2 linked regions of the Prochlorococcus marinus subsp. marinus str. CCMP1375 genome follow. Each later gene encodes a partner of the first gene's protein in a complex. Links are inferred from orthologs where the notes say so. Each region holds a gene or a part of one and is shown in the gene's direction. Other genes may lie near its edges.

Region 1 (7,138 bases):
GCCAAAGGCTAAAAGATTTGTCTTGTAACTTAATTATAGAAGGAATAGAAATACTAGAGAAAGTAAGAGAGCAAAGTCAATCATTAAGTAAGTTAAATCTGACAAAACAGGAAGATATTAATAGAACTTATTCATACGCTCGATTACTCATGAAAGAAGATTATCTAATAAACTGGAATGACTCAGGCTATAATATACATAAACAAATACTTGGTTTATATCCAAATTGTTATACATACATAAATTCTAAAAGGTTGAAAGTACTAGAATCAATACCAATTAATAACAAGTATGATGAGTTCCTAGATTTTAGATATAAAGATATAATCTTAAAAAGCCAATCTATCATAAATAATAATGGCCTTATAATCGATATTATAGAAAATATAGGCATCATAGTACAAACAAAAGATGTACCATTATTAATAACGAAAGTGAAGTTAGAAGGGAAAAAGGAATCTAGTCAAAACGCATTAATACAGCAATTAACATTAACTAATAGTCAAAATAAATTAGGAGAATAGTTACTCATTCTCATTTGAGTTTAAAGGTACTCTTTTCGAGAAACCCCATAGGAATACAAATCCCAATAGTATATAGAATATATATTCAGGTATAACGATATTAGGAAATGTGACTTCAAAAAGTAATTTTATAGCTACTAGAGCTACAGCAAAATATCCTGCATTCTCTAATTGAACAAAAATGTCCAACCATCGAATAAATAAATCCGCTGTAAACCTTAATGCGATAACACCTATTAAAGCACCTATGATTACAAGTAAAATTTGATCACTAATTGCCACTGCTGCAGTTACACTATCGATGGAAAAAGCCAGATCTGTTGCGATTAGTAGAAAAGTAATTTTAATAAATGAAGATTTATTGTTATTTGATATGGAGCTTGATTCATCATTAGTAGGATTATTTATTGTAAATTTGGTTAGGACAATTGAAATTAAGTAAACAGATGCTGCAATTTGAATTATTGGATATTTAATAATAATATTAGCTGCAAGTATTAAGAGAATGCGAAAAATTAAAGATATTGCTATTCCTATATTTAAAGACTTTTGTTGTAATTCAATGCTATCTAATCGCTTAGTAATAGAAGCAAGAGCTACTGCATTATCAGCTGAAAGGATGAGCTCTAGTAAAACTAGAAAAGGTAAAAGTGTCGCAAATTCTGACCATTGGTCAATTCCATTAAGTAGAGGGGTTAGGTAATCTAAAGAGGCTGTATCCATAGAAATGCTGACTTATGGTGATTATTTGACGTAATTAGAACGAAAAGCTTAGATTATCTAGCTACCATTAATAGTGATAGGCAATAGCATAAGATGCAAATTAATTCCGAGCTGTGTCACGTAGATGATGAGAAGATTATAGTTAGGATAACAGCTTTAGAAAATCAGATACAACTAGGTAGTGCACTAGGGCAGGGCAGCAATGTACATGAAGCAGAAGAAAGTGCAATACAACAATTACTAACAAGGCTAAAGGAATACCAAAAGATTCAGTCATCGATTAATAGCAATGAAGCAGAAAAAAGCTTGTCAGTACAAAACAGTTACACTAAGGAAATAGAGTTTAGAAAATCAACCAAGGAAGACTCTAAAAGCATTAAAAGTGATAATTATTTGGATATAGTTGATGACAAAAAGGTTCCAAATGATTGGAGTGAAGAGATATCTAAGATAGATATTGAAATAGAAAGGCTCGGATGGAATAAAGAAGATGAAAATGAATTTATGAAAATCACCATTGGCCAGTCAAATAGAAATAGAATAAAATCCTATGAAGATATATTATTTTTTATTGAACTACTTCAAAAAATGAAAAAAGGAGAGGATATGAAAAATATAAACATAAACTATTTAAAAGAGAAGTTAATCAGTGAATCGAATGATATATTACGGAGCCTTAACTGGTCTAATGAAACTGCTAGAGAATATTTTGTAGATAAATTCAAAGTAAATAGCCGATCAGAATTAGGAATCTACGAATTGCTGAAGTTCGTTTCTATGTTAGGGAAAGAACTAAAGAGCTAGATTTTACATTCAATATGATAATATTAAATTTAATCTAATAATGTTGTAAAAAGTGTAAATCTCAATGGCATTAAAATCTTTAATAACTAATGTCGTAGAATCAGCCTTAACAGAAGAGATCGTAAAGAGAGTAGTAAAGAAAGGTAAATTATCAATCAATGGAGGCAGCACCTCAGCTAAAGCCATAACAATATCGTCTCTAGCTCTAAAATCAAATAAACCAGTATTAGTAATAGTACCGACATTAGAAGAAGCCAGCAGATGGAATTCTATTATGCAAATACTTGGCTGGAATAAAGTACTTTTATATCCATCAAGTGAGGTGTCACCCTATGAATCAATTGAAATTTCTAAAGAAATTGAATGGGCTCAACTTTCTGTTCTAAGTGAATTGTTAGCAAATGATTATAGAGACCCAATGGCTATCATTTGTACTGAAAGGGCTCTGCAACCACATCTTCCACGACCAGAATTAATGCTAGAGAATAGCGTTAGTATAATAAAAGGTAATGAATTAAATTTAGATAATCTTAGTAGAAATCTAATTAAAATAGGTTATGAAAAAACAACCACAACAGAACAAGAAGGTACCTGGAGCAGAAGAGGAGATATAATAGATATTTTTGCGGTAAATAATGAACTTCCAATAAGAATTGAATTATTTGGTGATAATATAGATAAGATTAGAGAATTTGATCCAATAAATCAACGTTCATTAGATGAAATCAATAACATAAGAATATCGCCAGTAAGTATTAATAAAATTACATTTAATAATTTGAGCAACAACGAACTAAAGAGAAAAGATAATAATATAAAGCATGAAATAGAAGGAACGATAGAAGAATTACTAGAAATAACTCAAGCAAAAGATTCTACATTGATGAATTATATACACAAAGATAGTCTAATATGTATAGATGAAAAAAAACAATGCGTATCCCACAATGAAAATTGGATTAATCATTTAAGGATAACGTTTAACGAGTTAATGAGAGATAATACACTTAAAGATAATAACAGTATAAATATCCTTAATTATAATGATAAGAATCAAATAAATAGCTTACTCGAAGATTTTAAAATAATAGAGATGTCAAATGACAGTATTTCCATTAATCAAGATGAAAGCTTCCACTTGAATTCTTCTAAAATAGTTACATATCCCAATCAATTTAGTAAAATAAGTGAATTAATTAGAGAATTTCAGAAAAAGAAATATTCTATTTGGTTACTCTCAGCTCAACCAAGTAGGGCTTCTGCACTATTAGAAGAACATGAATGCATAACGAAGTTTGTTCAAAATAACCTAGATATCAGTCATATAAATTCTCTAATAGAATTTAAAACCCCAGTATCCTTAAAATTACATGGAAACATAGATATTGAAGGAGTAGATCTTTCACAATGGAAGGTGTTATTACTAACTGACAAGGAATTATTTGGACAACAAATAGTCTCTTCTACAGGTTTTATAAGAAAACGTAGATCATCATCTAGTAGAAGTGTAAATCCAAATAAATTAAAAAGTGGAGATTACGTAGTTCATAGGAACCATGGAGTAGGAAAATTTCTAAAAATTGAAAAATTCATCGTCAATAATGAAAGTAGAGATTATCTACTTGTTCAGTATTCAGACGGGACCTTGCGTGTAGCGGCAGATCAGTTATCTTCCTTAGGCAGATATAGAAATTCAAGTGATAAATCTCCCCGAATAAATAAATTAGGAGGCAATACCTGGACTAAAGCAAAAGAAAGAGCTAAAAAGTCAATCTCAAGAGTAGCTATAGATTTAATTAAGCTGTACGCTGAAAGATCTAATTCACAAGGGTTTTCTTTTCCAAAAGATGGCCCATGGCAGAGAGAATTAGAAGAAGCTTTTCCTTACGAAGCTACTCCAGATCAGATAAAAGCAGTTTCAGAAATAAAAAGTGATATGGAAAAAAGTTTTCCTATGGATAGGTTGGTATGTGGAGATGTGGGTTTTGGAAAAACAGAAGTTGCAATTAGAGCCTTATTTAAAGCAATTACAGCAGGAAAACAAGTCGCTATACTCGCACCAACAACTGTGTTAGCTCAGCAACATTGGAGGACTCTTACAGATAGGTTTGCTCCCTATCCAATAAAAGTTTCTCTATTAAACAGATTTAAATCATCATCGGAAAAAAAGGAAATTGCAAAAAGTCTTAAAAATGGAACTATCGATGCGATAGTAGGTACACATTTATTACTATCGAAAAATATAGAATATAAGGATCTTGGCCTATTGGTAGTCGACGAAGAACAACGCTTTGGTGTTAACCAAAAGGAGAAGATAAAATCACTTAAAAAAAATATAGATGTACTTACTCTTACTGCTACTCCAATTCCACGAACCTTATATATGAGTTTATCCGGTGTTAGAGAAATGAGCTTGATTACAACTCCACCACCACAAAGAAGAGCAATTAAAACACACCTAGTCTCTAAAGAAAATGAAATCATTAGAAGTGCTATATGCCAAGAAATTGGAAGAGGTGGTCAAATATTTTACGTGGTTCCACGAATTGAAGGTATAGAAGAAGTAGCTACTGAAATCAAGCAAATGGTTCCGAATATTAAACTAATTATCGCTCATGGACAAATGAATGAAGGTGAACTTGAGAATGCAATGATTGCTTTTAATGCTGGAGAGGCAGATTTGATGCTTTGCACAACAATTATTGAAAGTGGTTTAGACATCCCACGAGTAAATACAATATTAATTGAGGACGCTCACAAATTCGGTTTATCTCAGTTATATCAATTACGAGGCAGAGTAGGTAGAAGTGGAGTACAAGCACATGCTTGGCTATTTTTCCCTCAAGACAAAGAAGTAACTAATAATGCAAGCCAAAGGTTAAAGGCAATCCAAGAATTTAGTGAATTAGGAAGTGGCTATCAATTGGCTATGAGAGACATGGAAATTAGAGGAGTAGGAAATTTAATTGGTATTCAACAAAGTGGGCAAATGGAAATTATTGGCTTTGATCTTTATATGGAAATACTTCATGAATCAATAGCTGAAATACAAGGTCAAACCATTCCTGTTGTGGAAGAAACAAAGGTAGATCTTCCAATTACTGCATTTATACCAAACACCTGGATTAAGAGTAATGAAGAGAAATTAACCGCCTATAAACAAGCATCAGAATGCTCAACAATAGATAAATTACTTGAATTGACAGCCATCTGGATTGACAGATATGGAGTCCTTCCAGCACCTGTAGAGGCATTAATATTAATCATGAAACTCAAAATTAAATCAAAAGCATGCGGTTTTTCCAGAATTAGACTGAATAAACCTAATATTGTATTAGAAACAATGATGAATGAATCTACCTTTAGTAGTTTAAGGGATGGTCTAGAAGGGCACCTTCACGGAAGAGTAATATATAAAGCTGGGCAATCCTTTTCAGAAGTAACCTTAAGAGGATTAGGAATATTGCCATTGGAGTCTCATTTGGAAACAATTATAGAATGGCTTGAAAATATGAGTAATCAACTACCTTATATAGACAGCTCTATTACAAATATTATACGAGATAAATTAACATAATCTTTATTTAAATAGATTAAAACCATCAATATAATTTACGTAATATTCTAAATATTTAGAATATATAAGTAATTGATCTATCAAATACAACAACTATAATCATCATTAACTAGGCTTAGAGATGGGGTTTTCCACATTTCCACAAGCTACACATCAAAGGTGAAAACCAATCTCCTGCTATGCCAATGACATAAGTGGTTTAATTACAGGTTGATGCCTGTTGAGCAGACTGTAGTGATAGCAAAGAGAGAAGTCGGAAAGAAGAACGAATCTTACATCGAATTATTAGTACGAGCTACATCCTGGCTTTACACTTCTTAGTTTAAAACTGTTTTATGTGGAAAAGTATTAATTCATCTACGAATAAGCAGAAAAGAATTTCATTTTCATGTGATTTGCATTTCAAAAATATATTATTAATATATAAGCTAATTAATTAATTCTGTTGAAACCTTTTAGATATAAGAATTAAATTGTCTTATAAATAATAAAATTAAATTTTAAAAAGGATAATGAAATCTGAATATATAATTATGAGTATGCCTTAAAGCAGAGCATGGATTAATTGATCCGTTTGAAACTAATATTCATTTAGAGACTAGTCACTATTCCTTTAGAATAAAGCCCTTGTCTAGTAGTTCTTGATATAGATAACGTGCTTGAAAGGTGAATACTTGCTCTTCCTTCTCACCCCTTCTGATGTGAAAATAGTTGTGATCTAGTTGATTTCTACTAAAACTCACCTCAATAATCCCTTTTTGCATGATCCATTCTGGATCATTGGTATGAGTTTGATTTGGCCCACCATCCCATGGGGCAACTTCAGCATATTTAACTTTTTTCATTGACAAAATTCTATCTATACTAAATATATAACAAAGCTATCATTTAAGCCAAAATCATTTATGGATTAACCATAAATCCAGAGATTTTCTTCTAGAGCATTAAACACTCATATTAAGCAAAGGAGGAATAAGCCACTTCTAGTTATTAATACTTAGTCGACATGCTAGTAAATAACGAGCTGGGGCTTGCAAATTTAGCTTTTGGCTGCATAGTTAAAGAAAGAATCAATTAAATGACTACACTAGAGAAAATTGAATATGCTGAAACTAGAATCAAAGAGCTCCAGCTCTTAATAAATCACTGGAGGCTAACCGAATTAGAAAATTCAGATACTGTTATGAGAGTTCTTTCTACTAGCAGAACAGCGGAAAATAATAGTGACTGTATTGCTGCTTAATATATAATTCTAATATCCTTAAATTGCAGATGATTAAAGATAAGCTGAGTTGTTCTGAGAAAATAAGAATTTATTTATATCCATCTTTAACAATATTTGCTATGGCATTCTTTACTACATTATTTTTTCCCATATCTGAAGAATTTAAAAATAAAACAAAATGTACATTATTAGCGAACAAGCATTTAGTTAAAACTATGTCTGAACTTCGCGTAATAAACTCCGGTCTAACTAGACAGGAGATAGGATTTGTTCGCGCATATCAAA
Region 2 (4,702 bases), 830 kb from region 1 along the record:
TTATTGAAGAATCTGTCTTTTAAAAAGCAAGTATTTTGCATTACACACCAGCCTTTAGTCGCTGCATTAGCAGATAATCATTTTTCTGTTTTAAAAATAATTAATGATGGCATGACTAATTCTAAAATCCTTTTGTTAAAGGATTTTAAAGACCGACAAGAGGAGTTAGCTAAATTAGCTGGAGGTAATTTTGCGCAAGCAAATGAATATGCTGCAAGCTTGTTAGCTAACAAAGCAGCATAATAAGTGACAATCTTTATAAGATCATATGATTGATTCATGGGATTACTATGAGGCCCTCCGTGGCTAAAGCAAACCAAAAATCTATAATGTCTGACTCTTTTGAGGATGTAATCTGCATTCGTGGTGCACGCCAACATAATTTAAAAAATGTTGATATAACTATTCCTCGCAATAAATTTATTGTTTTTACTGGCGTAAGTGGAAGCGGTAAAAGCTCTTTAGCATTTGATACGATTTTTGCTGAAGGTCAGCGTAGATATGTAGAAAGCCTTTCAGCATATGCGCGACAATTTTTAGGGCAAGTTGATAAGCCTGATGTAGATGCTATTGAGGGCCTTTCTCCTGCAATTTCTATAGATCAAAAATCTACCAGCCATAATCCTCGTTCAACAGTAGGCACAGTTACTGAAATCAAAGATTATTTACGTTTGCTGTTTGGCCGTGCAGGAGATCCTCATTGTCCTGAATGTGATCGGCCAATAAGACCTCAGACGATTGATGAAATGGTTGATCAGATTTTGACTTTGCCTGATGGGACCCGTTATCAATTACTTGCATCTGTGGTTAGAGGAAAGAAAGGAACACATGCAAAGTTGCTTTCTGGTTTAGCTTCAGAAGGCTTTGCAAGAGTAAGAATTAATAAAGAGGTTCGAGAGTTATCTGACAATATTGAACTTGATAAAAATCAATCTCACTCCATAGATGTTGTAGTTGATCGATTAATTGCTAGAGAAGGGATTCAGGAACGATTAACAGACTCTCTACAAACTGCTTTAAAGCGTGGAGATGGTTTAGCCATAGTTGAAGTTGTTCCGAAGAAAAATGAAGACTTGCCAGAGGGAATTGAGAGAGAAAGATTATTTTCTGAGAATTTTGCTTGTCCAGTACATGGAGCTGTGATCGAAGAATTGTCTCCCAGATTATTTTCTTTTAACAGTCCATATGGTGCCTGTCCTGATTGCCATGGTTTAGGCCATTTGAAAAAATTTACTTGTAATACAGTTATCCCTGATCCTTCGTTGCCTGTTTATGCAGCAGTTGCACCATGGAGTGAAAAAGAAAATGCTTATCATTTTTCTTTATTATTTTCAGTTGGTGAAGCATATGGTTTTGAAATTAAAACCCCTTGGAAAGATTTAACACTAGAACAACAAAATATTTTATTGAATGGCAGTGAACAACCAATACTTATTCAATCTGATAGTAGATATAATAAACAAGATGGGTATAAAAGATCATTTCAAGGTATATTGCCTATTTTAGAAAGGCAGTTACGTGATGCTAATGGTGAATCTGTTCGTCAAAAATTAGAAAAATTTTTAGAATTAGTCCCTTGTCCAACTTGTTCTGGTAAAAGATTAAGACCTGAAGCATTAGCAGTAAGGGTAGGCCCTTATTCAATTAATCAATTAACTGAAATTAGTGTTGCAGAAACATTAGAATGTATTGAAAAATTAATGGGCATTGGTAAATCAAAAAATAATTCTAAACCTTTACTTTCTTCGCGGCAAATGCAAATTGGTGAACTAGTTTTAAAAGAGATTCGCTTGCGATTAAAGTTTCTTCTTGATGTTGGACTTGATTATTTAAGTTTAGATAGACCAGCCATGACTTTGTCTGGAGGAGAGGCACAGCGTATACGTTTAGCTACACAAATTGGCGCTGGTTTAACAGGAGTATTATATGTTTTAGATGAACCAAGTATTGGTTTGCATCAGCGAGATAATGATAGATTATTATCAACATTAGGAAGGCTTAGAGATCTTGGTAATACTTTAATTGTTGTTGAACATGACGAAGATACAATTAGAGCCGCTGATTATTTGGTTGATATTGGACCAGGTGCTGGTATTCATGGCGGTAAAGTCATTGCTGAAGGTACATTAGAAAATTTATTAGCTAGTAAAGATTCGCTTACAGGAGAATATTTAAGTGGTAGAAGTTCTATTCCTACTCCAAAAGAACGGCGTAAAGGAGTTAATCGAAATCTTCGCCTGATTGGTTGTGATAGAAATAATCTTAAAAATATTTCTGTTGACTTTCCATTGGGTCGACTTGTTGCTGTTACAGGAGTTAGTGGAAGTGGTAAAAGTACATTAATTAATGAATTATTACATCCTGCTATAAATCATCAATTAGGTTTAAAGGTTCCCTTCCCTCAAGGATTAGAAGAACTACGTGGTATAAAATCTATTGATAAAGTTATAGTTATTGATCAATCACCTATAGGTAGAACACCTCGTTCTAATCCTGCTACCTATACGGGAGCATTTGACCCTATTAGGCAAATATTTGCAGCCTCTATTGAAGCAAAAGCAAGAGGTTATCAAGTTGGACAATTTAGTTTTAATGTTAAAGGTGGGCGCTGTGAGGCTTGTCGAGGTCAAGGAGTAAATGTGATTGAAATGAATTTTTTACCTGATGTATATGTGCAATGCGATGTATGCAAAGGAGCTAGATTTAATCGTGAAACTCTTCAAGTTAAATATAAAGGTTTTACTATTGCTGATGTTTTAGAAATGACTGTAGAGCAATCAGTAGATGTTTTTTCTGCTATTCCTCAAGCTGCAGATAGGCTTAGAACATTAGTGGACGTAGGTCTTGGATATATAAAATTGGGCCAGCCTGCACCTACTCTTTCTGGAGGTGAAGCTCAGAGGGTCAAACTGGCTACTGAACTATCTCGAAGAGCAACTGGTAAAACTCTTTATTTGATTGATGAGCCGACTACAGGATTAAGCTTTTTTGATGTTCACAAATTAATGGATGTATTACAGAGATTAGTTGATAAAGGTAATTCTATTATAGTCATAGAACATAATTTGGACGTAATTCGTTGCTCTGACTGGATAATTGACTTAGGACCTGAAGGAGGAGATCGTGGAGGAGAGTTACTTATTTCTGGTACCCCTGAAGATGTGGCAGCTAATTCTGATAGTTATACAGGAGTGTATTTGAAAAATGTTTTAGAAAAACATAAATTAAAAAATCCATCTAGCTAAAAAAATATTTTCTCGTTTTTCTTTGCATTTCGCTATATTATCGATATTAATGATTTTTTTAATTCATCAAATACCTTTGCTGACAAATGATTTGATCATTTTGAAAAAGTCTCTTTAGAATCCTTATGCTTTCTTTAGATTTAAATGGCACAAAATAAATTATCTATTTACTAATTCAATTGGAGGGAGTATGGGTTTAAAACTCCTTCATCTTCATTTACATGGCTTAATTAGGTCACATGATCTTGAATTGGGTAGAGATTCAGATACAGGTGGGCAAACTTTATATGTTTTAGAACTTGTTAAAGAGTTGGCTGCTTCATTAGAAGTCGATCAAGTTGATTTAGTAACTCGATTAATACAAGATCGAAGGCTAGCTTCAGATTATTCTCGGCCTCGTGAACGAATTGCCCCTAGTGCAAACATAATTCGAATTCCGTTTGGCCCTAAAAGATATCTCCGTAAAGAATTATTGTGGCCTTATCTTGATCAATTGGTTGATCAGTTAATTGATCAATTGAAACAAGCTAAAACATTACCTGATTGGATACATGCTCATTATGCAGATGCAGGTTATGTAGGGGCTTTAGTCAGCAGTCGTTTAGGTATTCCATTTGTATTTACTGGACATTCATTAGGAAGAGAAAAAAAGCGTCGCTTATTAGAATCAGGAATGGATCATTTGCAAATCGAAAATACTTATTCTATTAGCAGAAGAATTGGTGCAGAAGAATTGGCTTTAGCAAATGCCAATTTGGTAGTCACTAGTACCTTTCAAGAAGCCAATGAACAATATTCGAGATATAAGAATTTTGTTTCTAAACAAGCTAAGACTATTCCTCCTGGTGTGGATCTTCGTAGATTCAACACAATCTCTAAGCCTAATGAGTTTGAGGAAGTTCAGGATTTATTCGCCCCCTTTCTACGAAAACCAAATTTGCCACCATTATTAGCTATCTCCAGAGCTGTAAGAAGAAAAAATATTCCAGCCTTAATTGAAGCTTTTGGTCGCTCTCCTCTCTTACGTCAGAAGCATAATCTTGTACTTATTTTAGGAACACGTACTGATATGAAATTGCTTGATAAACAACAAAAGGATGTTTTCCAACAGATTTTTGAATTAGTTGATAAATATCAATTATATGGGCAAGTTGCGTACCCTAAGTTTCACCGACGAGATCAGATTGCTCCTATTTATAGATGGGCATCTAAATTAGAAGGTTTATTTGTTAACCCTGCATTAACTGAACCTTTTGGATTAACTTTACTTGAAGCAGCAGCTTGTGGATTGCCTATGGCTGCAACCGACGATGGTGGTCCTAAAGATATTTTGTCTAGTTGTAGAAATGGATTGCTTTTTGACGCTACTGATTTAGATGTATTGCAAAACACTCTTGAATTGGCTGGCTCTAATAAGAAATTGTGGCAACAATGGAGTAGCAGGGGAATTGATGGAA

Evidence for each region.
Region 2: the proteins of mfd (region 1) and uvrA are in contact, whole or in part, in a crystal structure (PDB 4DFC), measured with the Escherichia coli proteins. The link is inferred for Prochlorococcus marinus subsp. marinus str. CCMP1375 from one-to-one orthologs.

Annotation. Positions count from the first base shown.
Region 1 is NC_005042.1:914,644-921,781, forward strand. Bases 1,749-5,828 are described here. They hold mfd (transcription-repair coupling factor), read left to right. Parts: upstream 1,749-2,115; coding sequence 2,116-5,628; downstream 5,629-5,828. Other genes in these bases: PRO_RS04920 (hypothetical protein), read left to right, coding at 1,749-2,051. Outside these bases: fmt (methionyl-tRNA formyltransferase), read left to right, coding at 1-524; PRO_RS04915 (DUF475 domain-containing protein), read right to left, coding at 525-1,247; more of PRO_RS04920, read left to right, coding at 1,341-1,748; PRO_RS04930 (hypothetical protein), read right to left, coding at 6,234-6,473; PRO_RS04935 (hypothetical protein), read left to right, coding at 6,707-6,871. UniProt on the Escherichia coli protein: Couples transcription and DNA repair by recognizing RNA polymerase (RNAP) stalled at DNA lesions. Mediates ATP-dependent release of RNAP and its truncated transcript from the DNA, and recruitment of nucleotide excision repair machinery to the damaged site.
Region 2 is NC_005042.1:1,741,152-1,745,853, reverse strand. What follows is about bases 1-3,445. They hold uvrA (excinuclease ABC subunit UvrA), read left to right. Parts: upstream 1-329; coding sequence 330-3,245; downstream 3,246-3,445. Other genes in these bases: PRO_RS09260 (glycosyltransferase), read left to right, coding at 3,436-3,445; PRO_RS09270 (DNA repair protein RecN), read left to right, coding at 1-243. Outside these bases: more of PRO_RS09260, read left to right, coding at 3,446-4,702. UniProt on the Escherichia coli protein: The UvrABC repair system catalyzes the recognition and processing of DNA lesions. UvrA is an ATPase and a DNA-binding protein. A damage recognition complex composed of 2 UvrA and 2 UvrB subunits scans DNA for abnormalities.